DNA from 3 places in the Streptomyces sp. NPDC006925 genome. Region 2 is predicted to be linked to each of the others. Evidence: riboswitches for the same ligand, from Rfam matches in the RefSeq annotation. Region 2 holds a riboswitch; each other region holds the start of a gene.

The links. A riboswitch is a leader RNA that binds a small molecule or an ion and turns the genes downstream of it on or off. The one in region 2 is predicted to bind cyclic di-AMP.
Positions count from the first base shown of each region.
Region 1: another riboswitch for cyclic di-AMP. It lies ahead of ACFYNS_RS22455 (LysM peptidoglycan-binding domain-containing protein); the one in region 2 lies ahead of ACFYNS_RS22685 (M23 family metallopeptidase).
Region 3: another riboswitch for cyclic di-AMP. It lies ahead of ACFYNS_RS24805 (M23 family metallopeptidase); the one in region 2 lies ahead of ACFYNS_RS22685 (M23 family metallopeptidase).

Region 1 covers NZ_JBIAGB010000017.1:147,558-152,747, forward strand. Annotated here, with positions in the region: gene ACFYNS_RS22445 (ABC transporter ATP-binding protein) at 1-576, opposite strand, end outside; gene ACFYNS_RS22450 (helix-turn-helix domain-containing protein) at 748-1,344, shown strand; cyclic di-AMP (ydaO/yuaA leader) riboswitch at 1,876-2,052, shown strand; gene ACFYNS_RS22455 (LysM peptidoglycan-binding domain-containing protein) at 2,057-2,824, shown strand; gene ACFYNS_RS22460 (glycosyltransferase family A protein) at 3,049-5,061, shown strand; gene ACFYNS_RS22465 (alpha/beta hydrolase family protein) at 5,146-5,190, opposite strand, start outside.
Region 2 covers NZ_JBIAGB010000018.1:45,330-50,519, forward strand. Annotated here, with positions in the region: gene ACFYNS_RS22675 (GNAT family N-acetyltransferase) at 1-285, opposite strand, end outside; gene ACFYNS_RS22680 (HPr family phosphocarrier protein) at 454-735, shown strand; gene ACFYNS_RS22685 (M23 family metallopeptidase) at 857-1,675, opposite strand; cyclic di-AMP (ydaO/yuaA leader) riboswitch at 1,689-1,845, opposite strand; gene ACFYNS_RS22690 (M16 family metallopeptidase) at 2,061-3,440, opposite strand; gene ACFYNS_RS22695 (pitrilysin family protein) at 3,497-4,819, opposite strand; gene ACFYNS_RS22700 (DNA topoisomerase IV subunit A) at 5,094-5,190, shown strand, end outside.
Region 3 covers NZ_JBIAGB010000022.1:39,788-44,977, reverse strand. Annotated here, with positions in the region: gene ACFYNS_RS24810 (PP2C family protein-serine/threonine phosphatase) at 121-1,425, shown strand; cyclic di-AMP (ydaO/yuaA leader) riboswitch at 1,664-1,868, shown strand; gene ACFYNS_RS24805 (M23 family metallopeptidase) at 1,880-3,184, shown strand; gene ACFYNS_RS24800 (aldo/keto reductase) at 3,383-4,330, shown strand; gene ACFYNS_RS24795 (PPOX class F420-dependent oxidoreductase) at 4,537-4,980, opposite strand; gene ACFYNS_RS24790 (DNA helicase) at 5,162-5,190, opposite strand, start outside.

The DNA of each region.
Region 1 (5,190 bases), on a different contig from region 2:
CTGGTGGACCATGTCGCGCAGCAGGGTGAGGACCTCGCGGCTGGTCACCGAGTCCAGCGCACCGGTGGGCTCGTCACCGAAGAGCACCTGGGGACGGGTGATCAGCGCGCGGGCCAGGGCGACCCGCTGTTGCTGGCCGCCGGACAGCTCCGCGGGGCGGTGCCGGGCCCGCGACCCGAGTCCGACCTGCCGCAGCGCCTCCGCGACGCGGGCGGGTGGTGGGCGGCGACCCGCCAGGCGCAGCGGCAGGCCCACGTTCTGCTCGGCCGTCAGGGACGGCAGCAGGTTGAACGCCTGGAAGACGAATCCGATGCGGTCGCGGCGCAGGAGCGTCAGCCGGGTCTCGTCGAGCCCGGTCAGCTCGGTCCCGCCCACCGCGACCGACCCGGAGGTGGGGCGGTCCAGCCCGGAGGCACACTGCAGCAGAGTCGACTTCCCGGATCCCGAGGGGCCCATGACGGCGGTGAACGTCCCGTGGCCGAAGTCGAGGGTGACGTCGTCGAGCGCGGTGACGGCTCCGGCACCGGTGCCGTAGCGGCGGGTGACGTGCCGCATGCGGACGGCTTCATCGGCCATGTGTCTGTCCTGTCGTGTGCGAAGTGGTCGGCGCGGAAGCGGCGCGCGAGTGCGCGCCGGGCACGCCGGGCGGCGAGGCCGGTGCAGGTGCTCCGGTATCCGCCGCGAGCATTGCAGAGAAATCTCTGCAGAGGAAGTTCTGCAGAGATTTCTCTGCGATAGGCTCGGGGCATGACCGAGCCCCCACCCCAGGACCGCACCGCCGCTCACCAGGAGCGGCACACCGTCAGCGACCCCGCGACCCTGAAAGCGCTGGCGCATCCGCTGCGCCTGAAGATCCTGCGCAGGCTGGCCGCCGCGGGCCCGGCGACCGCCACCGCACTCGCCTCGGCCCTCGACCAGAACACCGGGACCCTCAGCTACCACCTGCGCCAACTGGCGCGGGCCGGTCTCATCGAGGACGACCCCGAGCACTCCGCGAACGGACGCGAGCGCTGGTGGCGCGGGGTGCGCGGCGCGGAGGTGCGGCGCCCCTCCCGATCGGGCCTGCCGGCAGCGGAGCGCGCCGTGGTCGAGGAGCTGGACCGGGCGCATCTGCAGGAGGACATCGAACTGGTCCGGCGCCAGGCGGACCGTCCGGCCGAGGAAGACGAGTGGGTGTCCGGCTCCCGCAGCACCCTCCACCTCACACAGGAGGAACTGCGGGAGTTCCACGACGCCTACCTGGAGCTGCTGCAACGCTTCCGGCGCGACCGCACCGAAGCCGGACCGGGCACCCGGCCCATCGCCGTCCGCTGGTTCGGGGTCCCGCTCGACCGCCGGGACTGACACCGCCGCGACGCCGCGGGGCCCCGGTGTGCGCGGCCGGGCACCGCCGCCCGACCGCGCATCCGACCGTTTCGGACCAGGGCTGCACCACACCCTCGCGCCGGGGGATGTACGATCGCGCTTAGTAGAATTCCTCCGTGCGACACCTCAGCCGCCGCACAGGATCCGGCAACCGGCCACATTCTGCGGTATTCACCGACAATGTCCGGATATACAGGACTTGCCCTTCTCGGTCGTACGCTGTGTCGGGAAACACACCGGCCGGACCCAGAAATCAGCAAGATCCTCTGCCTCCCCGTCAGGAAGCCTTTCCATAAAAGCTCTTCGAAACACCGGCGGGTTCGTCTTTTTACACACAGAAAATGATCCACAGCATAGCGTTGAAGAATTGCTAGATCATTTTCGGCGGCTGCTCGGTGCATGAATCGTGCGCCTTGATCCGGGCAATCCATTGTGTTTCTGTGTCCTCGCTCCGGCCTCCGTGAACGGCCGGAGTTCCGCTGCCGGGGCGCCGAATCCTGCCGCCCGGCTAGGAAATTCGCACCAGTACCGCGCGGCAGGAGCGGGGGACCCACTTACGTGCCGTGCCGCACTTCGCGGCCCGGCTAGGGGTGAAGTCATGGCCGCTGTGCCCCGGCACAGCGGATATGGCCGGGCAACTCCAGCCCGAATCCGACAGCTGACCTCGCAGGCGCTAGGAGAGGACACCCCCATGTCTCGTGGCCTTCACGCCCGTAATCCGTTCCGCGCCCGCCGCCTCCGGCTCTCGCTCGCCCTCGCCGCCGGCGGCGCGGGCATCGCCGCTCCCCTGCTGGCCGCGGGCAGCGCGCACGCCGCCCCGGCGCAGGTGCAGGAGCAGGCGCAGTCCGCACGGTCCGGCGCCGCCGAGCAGGTGAAGACCGAGCAGGAGCCCAGCTCCTACACCGTCGTCGGCGGCGACACCCTGTACCGGATCGCCCTGGACCACGACATCGAGGGCGGCTGGAACACCCTCTACGAGGCCAACAAGAAGACCGTCGGCGGCGACCCGGACCTGATCCTGCCGGGTCAGAAGCTGACGCTGGACACGGCCTCGAAGCCCGCCGAGAAGAGCGACGCCACGCCCGAGCGCGCCGACCGCAGCTCGGCCGAGCGCACCGGCGGCGTGCACAAGACCCAGTCCACCAACCTGGACGGCTGGATCAACGAGGCGCTGGCCATCATGAAGCAGCACGGCATCCCCGGCAGCTACGACGGCATCCACCGCAACATCATCCGGGAGTCCGGTGGCGACCCCAATGCCATCAACAACTGGGACATCAACGCCCAGAACGGCACGCCCTCCATCGGTCTGCTCCAGGTGATCAAGCCGACCTTCGACTCCTTCCACGTCGAGGGCACCGCCTACGACCAGCGGGACCCGGTCGCCAACATCGTCGCGGCCTGCAACTACGCAGCCAACCGCTACGGCTCGATCGACAACGTGAACGGCCCCTACTGAGCCGAAGCACGCACGCGGCGACTGCCCGCCACCCTCGCGGTGGCGGGCAGTCGCCGTCTCGGCGCCACGCCCGGCGGCCGCGGCGGAGCGCTCTCCCCCGCCCCCGTCGCCGTGCGCACCGGAACGCGCACCCTCCGTCTCGCTCCCCGCCGCGGCGCGGGCCGCATTCACCCGAACGCCGCTTCCCTCTGGCGCGGGTACGCCCGAATGGCCACCGTCGAGCCATGAGCGAGAACAGAAATCTTGTGAGCGTGATAACGCCCGCTTACAATGCACTGCCCTGTATCGAGCGCTGTGTCGAATCGGTCGCACACCAGTCATTCGAGCCCGGCGCCACCGAGATGATTGTCGTGGACGACGGCTCGACCGACGGCACCTCCGCCATTGTGGACCGGCTGGCCGCACAACATCCGCACCTCCTGCGGGTGATCCACCAGGAGAACTCCGGGAGCCCCTCGGGTCCGCGCAATCTCGGCCTGGACCTCGCGAGCGGACGGTACGTCTTCTTTCTCGATGCCGACGACTATCTGGCCCCCGAAGCCCTCCAACGGCTCACGACGGCGGCCGAGGTGAACGAATCCGATGTCGTACTCGGCCGAATGGCCTCGGGGGGACGCCGGGTGCCGCGCTCCATGTTCCGCGCGAACCAGGCCGATGCCGACCTGTTCACCTCCCGCGTCTACTGGGCGCTTTCCGCGCAGAAACTCTTCCGCAAAGAACTGCTCGACCGGCTGCAGTTGCGCTTCGACACCGGTCTGCGGATCGGCGAGGACCAACCCTTCACCGCACTCGCCTACTTGCGGGCCCGCCGCATCTCGGTGGTCGCCGACTACGACTGCTACTACCTGGTCCGGCGCCCGGACGGCCGGCATCTGACCGCCACGGGCAGCACCGAGCCGGTCCTCGATGCGCTGCACCGCGTCTGCGAGCTGCTGCGCGCCGAACTTCCGCCCGGACAGCAGCGCGACGCCCTGCTGGAGCGGCACTTCGCCGTCGAGCTCCGCGACGTCTTCCGCTTCCTCGGCCAGGAGGCGGACCCGGCCGTCCAGCAGCGCGAGTTCACCCGTGTGCAGCGGCTTCTCACCCGGCACGAGGACGACTCCTTCTGGCACCGGCTGGCTCCCGTCCAGCGCCTGCGCTGCCATCTGGCCCGGCACGGGCATCTCGGGGAACTGCTCACCCACACCCTGTCCGCCGACGCGCACATGCCGTTCAGCGTCCGCATCTCCCGGGGAACGGCGCTGGCACACTACCCACCGCGCGGAGAACACCGTGCCGGAGGCCCGGCCGCGAGCTTCGACGTGACGGACCGCCTCACGCTCAGCCACCGCGTCTCCCGCTTCTCCTGCACCGGCACCCGGCTGCGGCTGACCGGACGCGCACGCCTGGAGCAGGCCGGGCCCGCCGACCGGCAGGCGGTCGAGGTCTTCCTGCAGCACCGGGACGAGCCGTGGCGACGCTACGCGCGGACCCGTCTGGCGGGCGAGTTCTTCGAGGCCGACCTGGATCTCCTCGGCGGGCCGGGCGACGACGTCCCGCCGGCCGACGGCTGTTGGGACCTGTATCTGAGTCTGACCGTGAACGGGCTGGTCAGGACGGTCCGGCTGGGCAGCCGACGCGATCAGGAGGCCGGACGCTGCCCGTTCACGTACCTGGCCGACGACGGTGCGGGCGGCATCCGGACCGTCAGGCTGTACTCCACCTCCCACGGCAACCTCACCCTGCGCCTGGAGCACGTCCCCGCGGCACGGCTGAGCAGGGAACTGCGCCTCGATGTGGAAGCCCCCGTCTGGTGCGGTCGGGTCCTGCGCCTGCACGGCACCACCAACCTCGTCGCGCCTCCGGCCGGCACCGTCCTCGTCCAGCTGGCCTCCCGCAGCGGCGCCGCCGACTTCCCCCTGGTGATCGAGGACGACGGCCGCTTCTCGGTGGAACTGCCCCTGGACGTGCTGTCCTCCGGCCGGTGGGCGGCCGCGCTGCGGATCGCCGCGGCCAACTGGCAGCACACCCGTCCCCTGCGGCAACCTGTCCTGCCGGCCGGCGCGGCACGCTGGCGCCGGAGCCTCATGCCCCGATACGCCAAACCGGTGGCGGGCGATCCGCTGACGCTGCGCGTGGACCGGGTACGCCCCACCCGCGGACTGCGCCGCCGGCTCGCACAGCCGGCGGCGCTCCCGGCCGGGCCGGCCGCACACCGGACCGGAGGAGCGAGCCCGGGCGGTCGGGAAGCCGCCTGAACCCAGGTAGCCCACCCGTGGAACCGGTAGCCCGCCCGGGGAACCGGGCGGACCGCACGCGCCCGCCGGCGATCGTCCGGCGGGCTACGGCGTGTGGAAGTCCACCTCCGGGTTCTCCCGCGTGGGACC
Region 2 (5,190 bases):
GTCGTAGCGCACGGTCGCGATGAACTCGCCGCCGATGGTCGCCGCGAGGCCGACGCGGTCGACGTAGTCGTGGTGCGTGAAGCGGCGCACGTCGCGGTCGGACAGCCGCGGGTAGGGCGCGAAGAAGCGGTAGTACTTGGACTCGTCCGACACCTGCTCGTAGAAGCTGACCAGCCGCTCCGCGTCGTCCGGGGCGATCGGCCGCACCCGGGCCGTACCGCCGTCGCGCAGCACGATGTCCGCTTCCCAGTGGGCCGGGTAGGCGCGCTCCTCGGGGCTCGGCATGAGGCCAGCGTACGGCGGAGGGAGGGCGCGTGCTCAGGGGTGTGCGGAGGCGTCGTATCGTCGGCGGCCTGAGCACCGTCTCCGGGGGTCCGCCGCCGGTTCACGGTGGACTCAGGCGACCGTGCAAGACTGGTCTAGACAACCTCGTACGACTCGAAGGGCAACACCATGGTTGAGCGCCGCGTCACCGTCGGCTGGGCCGAGGGGCTGCACGCCCGCCCCGCCTCCATCTTCGTCCGCGCCGCGTCGGCGACCGGAGTGCCGGTCACCGTCCGGAAGGGCGAGGGCACTCCCGTCAACGCGGCCTCGATGCTCGGCGTGCTCGGCCTCGGCGCCGAGGGCGGCGAGGAGATCGTCCTGGCCTCCGAGGCGGACGGCGCGGAGGCTGCTCTGGACAGGCTGGCCAAGCTGGTCGCGGACGGGCTGGAGGAGCTTCCGGAGACGGTCTGAACGCCTGCCGGCACCAGGCACACCCCTGCGGCCGCCGGAGCGGGCGGCACCGCAGCCCGCATGCGGCAAGCCCCCGGTCCGGTGACCGGGGGCTTGCCGCATGCGGTGCTGGCGACGCGCGTCAGACCTTCACACCGTGCTTGCGCAGGTAGGCGATCGGGTCGATGTCCGAACCGTAGTCGGGGCCGGTGCGGGCCTCGAAGTGCAGATGGGGACCGGAGGAGTTGCCGGTCGATCCGGAGAGCCCGATCTGCTGACCCGAGGTGACCTGCTGGCCGACCGAGACGCCGATCGAGTTGAGGTGGCCGTACTGGGTGTACGTGCCGTCCTTGTGCTTGATCACGATGTTGTTGCCGTAGGCACCGCCGTTCCCGGCCTCCACGACCTCACCGGCGGCCACCGAGTGGACCGGGGTGTTCATCCCCGCGTGGAAGTCGATCCCGGTGTGGCTGCCCGACGACCACATGCCGCCGCCCTGCTGGTAGCCGGTCGAGACATAGGAACCCTCGACGGGCAGCACGTAGGCGTTGAGCTTTGCGCGCTCGGCCTCCCGCGCCGCCTTCCGCTTGGCCTCGCGCTCCTTCTCCGCCTTCTCGGCAGCCGCCTTGCGCCGGGCCTCGTCGGCCTTCCGCTTGGCCTCCGCCTTCGCCTCGGCAGCCGCCTCCTTGGCCTCGGACTCGGCCTTGGCCTGCTCGGCCCGGAGAGCCTGCGCGGACGCCTGCTCGTCCAGCGTCTTCGAGATCGGGCCGCCGACGGCCTCGGTCACCTCGGCGTTCTGGAGCGGCACGTTGTTCTGCCCGCCGCTCGCGGCGAAGGCGGGGGAGGCGATGGACCCGACGACGCCCACGGTGGCGAGGCCGGCTATACCGGCCGCCCCGCCCGCGGTCCTGCGGGCCTTGCTCGGACGCCTGTGCTTGCCGGTGGCACGGGTGAACGCCATAGGGAGGCGCACTCCTTTCCTTCCTTCTCGCCTACCGGGTTAGCTGACGGGTTCGGAGCAGGAAGGTCTCCTACGGACCGCCTCTTGCGAGGCCGTCCGATTCACCCCAATGGGACGTGGGTCCCCGGTCCCCCTCGGCCACTGCCTCGGGGATTCGGCGATCGCGGTCCGTCGGCCGCGGGTGCGGTCACTTCTGACGGACAGCGGCAATGACGCTAATCGGGGCCAACTCCGAGCGGCAAACGAATCCCTGGCTTTGTCACGTACGCCACACCCCAACTCGCCAGCAACCGCGACGAAAGCGGACATCACAACGGGCCCGGAAGGAGCAATTCCTCCTCCCGGGCCCCACTTCCTGCCCCGGGACCGCGCCCGCCGGCCCGGCTCAGCCGCCGGTGACCACCTTGACGTCGCCGATTCCCAACTCCCGTACCGGATCGGCGATCTGGGACGCGTCACCGACGAGCACCGTCACCAGCCGGTCGGCCGGCAGCGCGCTGACGGCCGCCGCCGTGGCCTCCACCGTGCCGGTCTCGGCCAGTTGGGCATAGAGCCGGCCCTGGTAGTCGTCGGGCAGGTGCTCCTCGACCTGGTCGGCCAGCGTCTCCGCGACGGCCTGGGCCGTCTCGTAGCGCAACGGAGCGACCCCCACCAGATTCCGCACGGCTACGTCCCGCTCCTCGTCGGTCAGTCCCTCCGCCGCCAGCGTCCGCAGCACCTGCCACAGATCGGCCAGCGCGGGACCGGTCACGTCCGTGGCGACCGAGCCGCTGATGGCCAGCAGCGCGGCCCCGCTGCCGTCCTCCGCCGAACGCAGCACATGCCCGAACGCACGGACGCCGTAGGTGTAGCCCTTCTCCTCGCGCAGCACCCGATCCAGCCGGGAGGTGAGGGTGCCGCCCAGGCAGTAGACGCCCAGCAGCTGCGCGGGCCACACCCGGTCGTGCCGGTCCGCTCCGACCCGCCCGATCAGCATCTGCGTCTGCACCGCACCGGGCCGGTCCACGATGACGACCCGGCCGGTGTCGTCGGCAGTGATCGGCGGCATCGCACGCGAGTCGACCACAGCCCCCGTCCAGCCGCCCAGCGTCTCGGCGAGCGCCGCATCGACGCCGCCGTCGCGGAGCCCGTCCAGATCGCCGACCACCACGGCGGTCGCCGTCGCGGGGCGCACATGGGCCTCGTAGAAGGCCCGTACCGCTGCCGCGTCGATGCGCCGCACCGTCTCCTCGGTGCCCTGCCGGGGCCGCGACATCCGCGCCTCGGCCGGGAACAGCTCGCGGGAGAGCTCCTTGGCCGCGCGGCGGGCGGGGTTGGCCAGCTCGTGCGGGATCTCGTCCAGCCGGTTGGCCACCAGGCGCTCGATCTCGCTGTCGGGGAACGCCGGGGCACGCAGCGCGTCCGCCAACAGCCCCAGCGCCTTGCGCAGGCGCGAGACGGGCACCTCGAGCGACACCCACACACCGGCGTGGTCGGCGTTCGCGTCGAGCGTGGCGCCGCAGCGCTCCAGCTCGGCGGCGAACTCCTCCGCCGTGTGCTTGTCCGTGCCCTCGCTCAGCGCCCGGGCCATGATGGTGGCGACGCCGTCCAGCCCCTCCGGCTCGGCGTCCAGCGGCGCGCGCAGGTCCACCTCGACGGCGACGACCTCCTGGCCGGGCCGGTGGCAGCTCAGCACCGTCAGTCCGTTGGAGAGCGTGCCGCGCTCGGGGGTGGGGAAAGCCCACGGCTTGGGAGCACCCCCGGCCGGCCGGGGGTGGAACTCCATGCTCTCGCCTGCCGCCTCCGCGATGCCCGCGGGGCTCGTGCTCGCCGGTGTCTCGCTCACTGCCCGGTCTCCTCGTCGTCGTTCGCCAGCGGTTCGTACACGAGCACGGCACGGTTGTCCGCGCGCAGCCGCTCCGCCGCCACCTGCCGCACCTCCTCGCGGGTGACTTCCAGGACGCGCCGCACCGCGGTGAGCGCGAGCTGGGGATCACCGAAGAGCACCGCGTACCGGCACAGTTCGTCGGCCCGGCCGCCGACCGTGCCGAGCCGGTCCAGCCACTCGCGCTCCAGCTGGGCCTGGGCCCGCTCCATCTCCTCCTCGCTGGGCCCCTCCTCGGCGAAGCGGCGCAGCTCCTCGTCGACCGCCGCCTGGATGTCGGCGGTCTCCGCACCGCTGGACGCCTTGATGTCCAGCCAGCCCAGCGAGGGGGCGCCCGCCAGCCGCAGCAGGCCGAACCCGGCCGCCACCGCCGTACGGTCGTGCCGCACCAGCCGGGTGTAGAGCCGGGAGGACTCGCCCCCGCCGAGCGCGGTCAGTGCCAGGTCGGCGGCGTCCGCCTCGCGGGTGCCGTCGTGCGGCAGGCGGTAGCCGTTCATCAGCGCGCGGGAGGGCACGTCCTCCTCGACGACCTCCCGCTGCTCCTCCCCGACCGGGTCCGGGAGCGCGCCGTCCCGCGGGGGACGCTTGCCGTCGTGGCCGGGGATGGAGCCGAAGTACTTCTCGATCCAGGCCAGCGTCGTGTCCGGGTCGATGTCGCCCACGACCGAGAGGACGGCGTTGTTGGGCGCGTAGTAGGTGCGGAAGAACTCGCGCGCGTCCTCCAGCGAGGCCGCGTCCAGGTCGGCCATGGAGCCGATCGGGGTGTGGTGGTAGGGGTGGCCCTCGGGGTAGACCATCGCCGTCATGCGCTCGAACGCGGTGCCGTAGGGCACGTTGTCGTAGCGCTGGCGGCGCTCGTTCTTGACCACGTCGCGCTGGTTCTCCATGGACTCCTCGTCCAGCGCGGCCAGCAGCGAACCCATCCGGTCCGCCTCCAGCCACAGGGCGAGCTCCAGCTCATGGGCGGGCATGGTCTCGAAGTAGTTGGTGCGCTCGAAGCTGGTCGTGCCGTTGAGCGAGCCGCCCGCACCCTGCACCAGCTCGAAGTGGCCGTTGCCCTGGACCTGCGCCGAGCCCTGGAACATCAGGTGCTCGAAGAGGTGGGCCAGGCCGGTGCGGCCCTCGGCCTCGTGGCGGGAACCGACGTCGTACCAGAGGCAGACAGCGGCGACGGGGGTCAGATGATCCTCGGAGAGCACCACCCGCAGGCCGTTGGCCAGCCGGTGCTCCGTCGCTGTCAGCCCACCGGTGGCCGGCGGGGGCGTGGCCGTGTGACCCATGGGCGTGGAGTCCCTTCGCTCGCGGGATGTCCCGGCCCGACGCCGGGAACTGCCGCCGCCGCGCATCTCACGCGACCGGCGGCCCTGTCACTGTATGCAACCACGCCGACAAGGTGCGAAGTTCCCGTACGGTCTACCGAGCGACCGCCCTGTCAGTGCGGCGGTCCACAATGGTCGACCGGGACCCCGTCCGGTCGGCCGACCGCAGGCCCCGTACCAGCCACAGCCGACAGCACAAGAGCGACCGCACGAAGCCGAAGGAGCCGCAGCCGCGATGGCCCGCCGCAGTAAAAGCCGTACACCGGCACCGGAGCCGGGAGAGGACTTCGAGGAGCGCATCGTCGACATCGACGTCGTCGACGAGATGCAGG
Region 3 (5,190 bases), on a different contig from region 2:
CGAACCGGCGGCCCTCGCGGCTGCTGCGGGGGCCGCGCGGCTCCGGTGCGTCACCCGGCCCCCTCCCCCTTCGACCGCTCCTGACTGGCCTGAAGCCACCGACCGGGTCAGATTGGGAACGTGCGGGAAACGGCGGCCGGGATACAGCCGGTGGACGGGTACGGCGGCAACCTGGGGCGGCTATGGCGCCTGGCGCGATGGCTGCCCGCCGCGCTGTGCGCGTTGGGCATCGTCCTGGACTTCGCGACGCCCCCGGACGTGACCGTCTCGGCGCCCTTCGCCGCCGCTCCGCTGGCCGCCGCGGCCTTCCTGACCCTCCGCGGCACCGTGCTCACCGGATTGTTCTCCTCCGGGGCGACCATCCTGTTCTCCACCTTCCACGACTCCAGCAACGTGCTGGAGGCCGAGGCCCGGTCCATCACCATCGTGACCGTCTCCGTCCTCGCCGTCGGCGTGAACTACGTCCTGATCCGCAGCGGCAGCAGACTGGCCTCCGCGCGCAGCATCGCCGAGGCCGTGCAGTACGCCGTACTGCCCACACCGCCCTCCCACGTGGGTGCCTTGAGCGTAGCGACGCGGTACCGCGCGGCGCAGGCGGAGGCCCGGATCGGCGGGGACTTCTACGCGGCGGAGGAGACCCCGTACGGCGTACGACTGCTGCTGGGCGATGTACGGGGCAAAGGGCTCGACGCGGTGGCCGCCGTCGTCCTCCTGGTCGGGGCGTTCCGGGAAGCGGCCGAGCAGGAGACGGCCCTCCCCGGTGTGGCGGCCCGTCTCGACCGGGCTCTCCAGCGGGACGCCCATCGCCTCCAGGGCGCGGCGCGGCTGGAGGACTTCAGCACGGCGGTACTGGTCGAGGTCCTCGACCCGCGCACGCAGCCCCCGAATCCTCCCGTGCCCGGAGCGTCCCCGACCGCTCCGGAAGCACCCGGCGCACCGGGTGAACCGGAAGCACCGGGTGGACCGGGTGCACCGGGCGGTGGCCAGGACAGCGCGGCGACGGAGGACCGAGCCGCAGACGAGCAGGTCGTCCTGCGCGTCCTCAACCGTGGCCACCCCGCTCCGGTGCTGCTGCACCGCGGCCGGGCCGCCCTGCTGGAGCCCACCACCCCCGCACTCCCGCTCGGCATGACGGACCTGGGCGTATCGCCTCAGCAGGTGGACGAGTTCGTCTTCCCGCCCGGCGCCCAGCTCCTCCTCTACACCGACGGCCTGTCCGAGGCCCGCAACCCGGAGGGCGACTTCTACCAGCCGGCCGAACGCCTCTCCCGCACCTCCTTCGCCGATCCGGAGGAACTGCTGGCGACGATCCTGGTCGACGTCGCGGCCCACACCGGTGGCCGGTCGGCGGACGACATGGCGCTGCTCGCCGTCGCCCACGACGCCGCGGGCGACACCCGGGGCGACGTCCCTCGCGACGCCTGAGCCCGGTGCGCCGACCGGTGCGCCGACCGGTGCGCCGATCGGCGCACCGACCGGGGCACTGACCGGCGTGCCGACCGGTCGGACGCCGCTCGCGGGCCGGGCAGAGGCACGGACGGGGCTGGTGGAGAGCGAGGCGGGTCTCACGTCAATTACGGGGAACGGCTTGGAATCCCGGCCACAGTTCTATTAACGTCCGATAACGCAGCACGGTCGTCACTGCCGTCACGGAAGACGGCACCGTGCGCCGTCGCCGAATCCCGCACGCGGTGCAACAGCAGCACCCGATCGGCCGCACAGCACCGTGGGAACCGGGGAACCACCCCTCCTCGTCAGCCGGACGAGGAGGACGGGGTGAATCGGACGCCCTTGCGAGAGGACGCCCGTAGGAGACCTTCCTGCTCCGAACCCGTCAGCTAACCCGGTAGGCGAGAAGGAAGGAAAGGAGAGCGCCCCCGTGGCCTCCAGATCCCAGGGCTTCGTCGGCCATGCGTCCCAAGCGGACGCCTACGCCCCACCCGCCGACCAGGCCGGCCCGGCAGCGCCCTACGGCCCCGCAACGCCCTACGGCCAAGCCGCTTCCTCCGGCCAAGCCGCGCCCCAGGGCTCCATCCCGGGACGGTCCATGTACGCCGTCTCCGCCGGTTCCGGCGGCCCTGGCCCCATGCCGCCGCACAATGCAGCGCGCGACGCCGGGGAGGCCCCTGCTGCCGCTGACGCCGCTGACGAGCCGTGGGAGGACTGGAACCCTTCCGAGGACTCCGCGATTCCGGTACGAGGCCGGCACCGGGTCGCCAAGCAGCGCGCGGGAGGCGTGGCGCGGGGCGGCACCGTCCTGGGAGTCGGCATGATCGCAGCCGTCGGCGCCGGCGGTATGGCGACCGCCCAGGACCGGGACCCCGGCACGATATCCGTGCCCGACGTGGACACCGCGGCCGACGCGCTCCGGAGCATCCCCGACCGGCTGCCCGACGCCGAAGACCTGCCCGTCATCGGCGGCCTGCTCTCCGAGGACGCCGACGGTACGGCGGACTCCGGCAGCCGGAACGCGCAAGCCGCCCCCCTCACCCAGGCCGGGCTCTCCGACGAGGACGAGGCGGCGGGCCGCACCGACGCGGGCGAGGCCCTGCGGGCCCGCATCCTCGAACAGGCCGAGCGCCACCGCTCCGCGGCGGACGAGGAAGCCCGCGAGAAGGCGGCCCGGCAGGCCGCGAGCGCGGCCGCGGCGGAGGCCGCGGAACGGGCCGCCGCTGCCGAAGAGGCGAAGCAGGAGCGGGCGCGCGAGGCGGCCGCCGAGCAGGAACGCAAGGCGGAGGCCGAGCGGAAGCGCAAGGCCGAAGCGGCCCGCCGCGCCGAACTCGCCCGCAGCTACACGGCACCGCTGGCCTCCTTCCAGCTCAGCGCCGGGTTCGGCCAGGCAGGCGGCATGTGGCAGAGCGACCACACCGGACAGGACTTCGCCGCCGCCAACGGCACCCCCGTCAAGGCCGTCCACAGCGGAACGGTCAAGGAGGCCGGCTGGGCCGGTTCGTACGGCTACCGCGTCGTGCTGCAACTCGAGGACGGTACCGAACTCTGGTTCTGCCACCTCTCGTCCATGACCAGGTCGGCGGGCGACAAGGTCGGCACCGGTGATGTCATCGGCCGGGTCGGCTCCACCGGCAACTCCACGGGCCCCCACCTGCACGTCGAGGTCCGCCCGCACGGGGGCGACCCGGTGGACCCGCTGCCGTGGCTCCGCGACAAGGGCGTCAAGGTCTGAGCAAGGACAGGGGAGCCGAGGGAGACAAGGGAGCCGGGGGCTGAAGGGAGCCGGGGGGAGCTGAAGGAGCCGGGGGAGACAGCGCCTGAGCGCACCGCACGTGCCCCGAAACGGACCCGCACCGGGCACGACCTCCGGCCTGCCCGGTGTGCGCGCCCTCGGGACGGCCCGACCCCGCGCTACGGTCGCGGCATGCAGATGAATGCCGACAGGAAGATCGGTCAACTGTCCGTCTCGCCGCTGGTGCTCGGCGGCAACGTCTTCGGGTGGACAGCAGACACCCCCACCTCGTTCGCGGTGCTCGACGCCTACACCGGCGCCGGCGGCAACGTCATCGACACGGCCGACGGCTACTCGGCCTGGGTGGAGGGCAACAGGGGCGGCGAGTCGGAGACCGTCATCGGCGAGTGGCTCGCCGCACGCGGCCCCTCCCTGCGCGACAACGTCGTCGTCGCCACCAAGGTGGCCCGCCACCCCGACCACATGGGACTCGCCCCCGCCACCATCAAGGCCGCCTGCGAGGATTCGCTGCGCCGTCTGCGGACGGATCGCATCGACCTCTACTACACGCACTTCGACGACGAATCGGTCGAGGTCTCCGACATCGTCTCCGCTCTCGACGACCTGGTCAGGGAGGGCAAGGTCCGCGAGATCGCCGCCTCCAACATCTCGCCGGCCCGCCTGGCCGCGTCGCTCGCGTTCAGCGACCGGGAGGGCGCCGCCCGGTACGTGGCGCTCCAGCCGCACTACAACCTCGTCTCGCGCGACACCTACGAGGGCGAACTGGAGGAGCTCGCCCGACGGGAGTCGCTGGCCGTCCTGCCGTACTACGCGCTGGCCTCCGGATTCCTCACCGGCAAGTACCGTCCGGGCGAGGCCGTCCCCGAGGGAGCGCGTGCGGGCAAGGCCGCACAGTTGCTGGCCACCGAGCGGGGCCAGCGCGTCCTGGCCGCGCTGACCACCGTCGCCGCCGCGCACCAGGCGTCCGAGGCCACCGTCGCGCTCGCCTGGCTCGCCGCGCAGCCGACCGTGACGGCCCCCATCGCCAGCGCCCGCGCGGTCGACCAGCTCCCCGCGCTGCTGGCCTTCGCCGATCTGCGCCTCACCAACGACGAACTCCGCCTGCTGACGGACGCGTCCGCGTAACACCTCGTCGGCACGGCCGCACGGCGGCTGCGACGGCAACAAGCCGCGCTGCGGCAGGGCGGCACGGCAGTGCGCCTGCACGACGGCACGGCCGTGCCGGGGGCTCCGGATCCCGCCGTACACCCGGGCGACGGGAACCGGAGACACACGCGTGTACCGATGGCACGGTGGCCGCCCGAACACCGTGGACGGCCACTGGCAGCCGCTCAGCCCCGCTGCGGCTGGCCGTACACCCGCTCCACGGGAAGCCGCACCACCTGCCGCTGGTCGGCCACCATGGTGTCCCGGTACTCCGCCCAGTCCGGATGCTCACCCCGGATGGCCCGGTACACCTCGACCAACTCCTCGACGGTCGCATCGTGCGGATCCTGTGCGACGGGCGTCAGCTCCGCCGTCCCGTCCACCACCGTCCACGCCCACCCGTCGCTGCTCGTCACGTGATAACTGGCCCGCGGATCCCGGGCCAGATTCCGGGACTTGACCCGGTTCGCCGTGATCGAGACCCGCAGCAGCCGCTTGTCCGGGTCATACGTGTGATTGACGTTGGACAACTGAGGACGACCGTCCCTCCGCAACGTGACGAGCACGCCTCGGTCGTAGTCGGAGAGGAGTCGGAGGAGGCGGGACTCTTTGTCGGGAGTGTCGGTCACGAGGTCTCCGTGGGTCTCGGCATGGAAGAGGGCAGTGGTCGCATCGTTTCGGATTCGACTCGAAAACCCGGGGATCTGCGGTACACGGCGACGCGTACGGCGGGTTCGGACGATCCCGCCCGGCTGTGCCGCTGATCGGCCCTGTGGGGACAGCCCGGGTGTGTCTCGCGAAAGCCGCATGTCAGCCGGCATGTCGGGCCAACAGGGAAT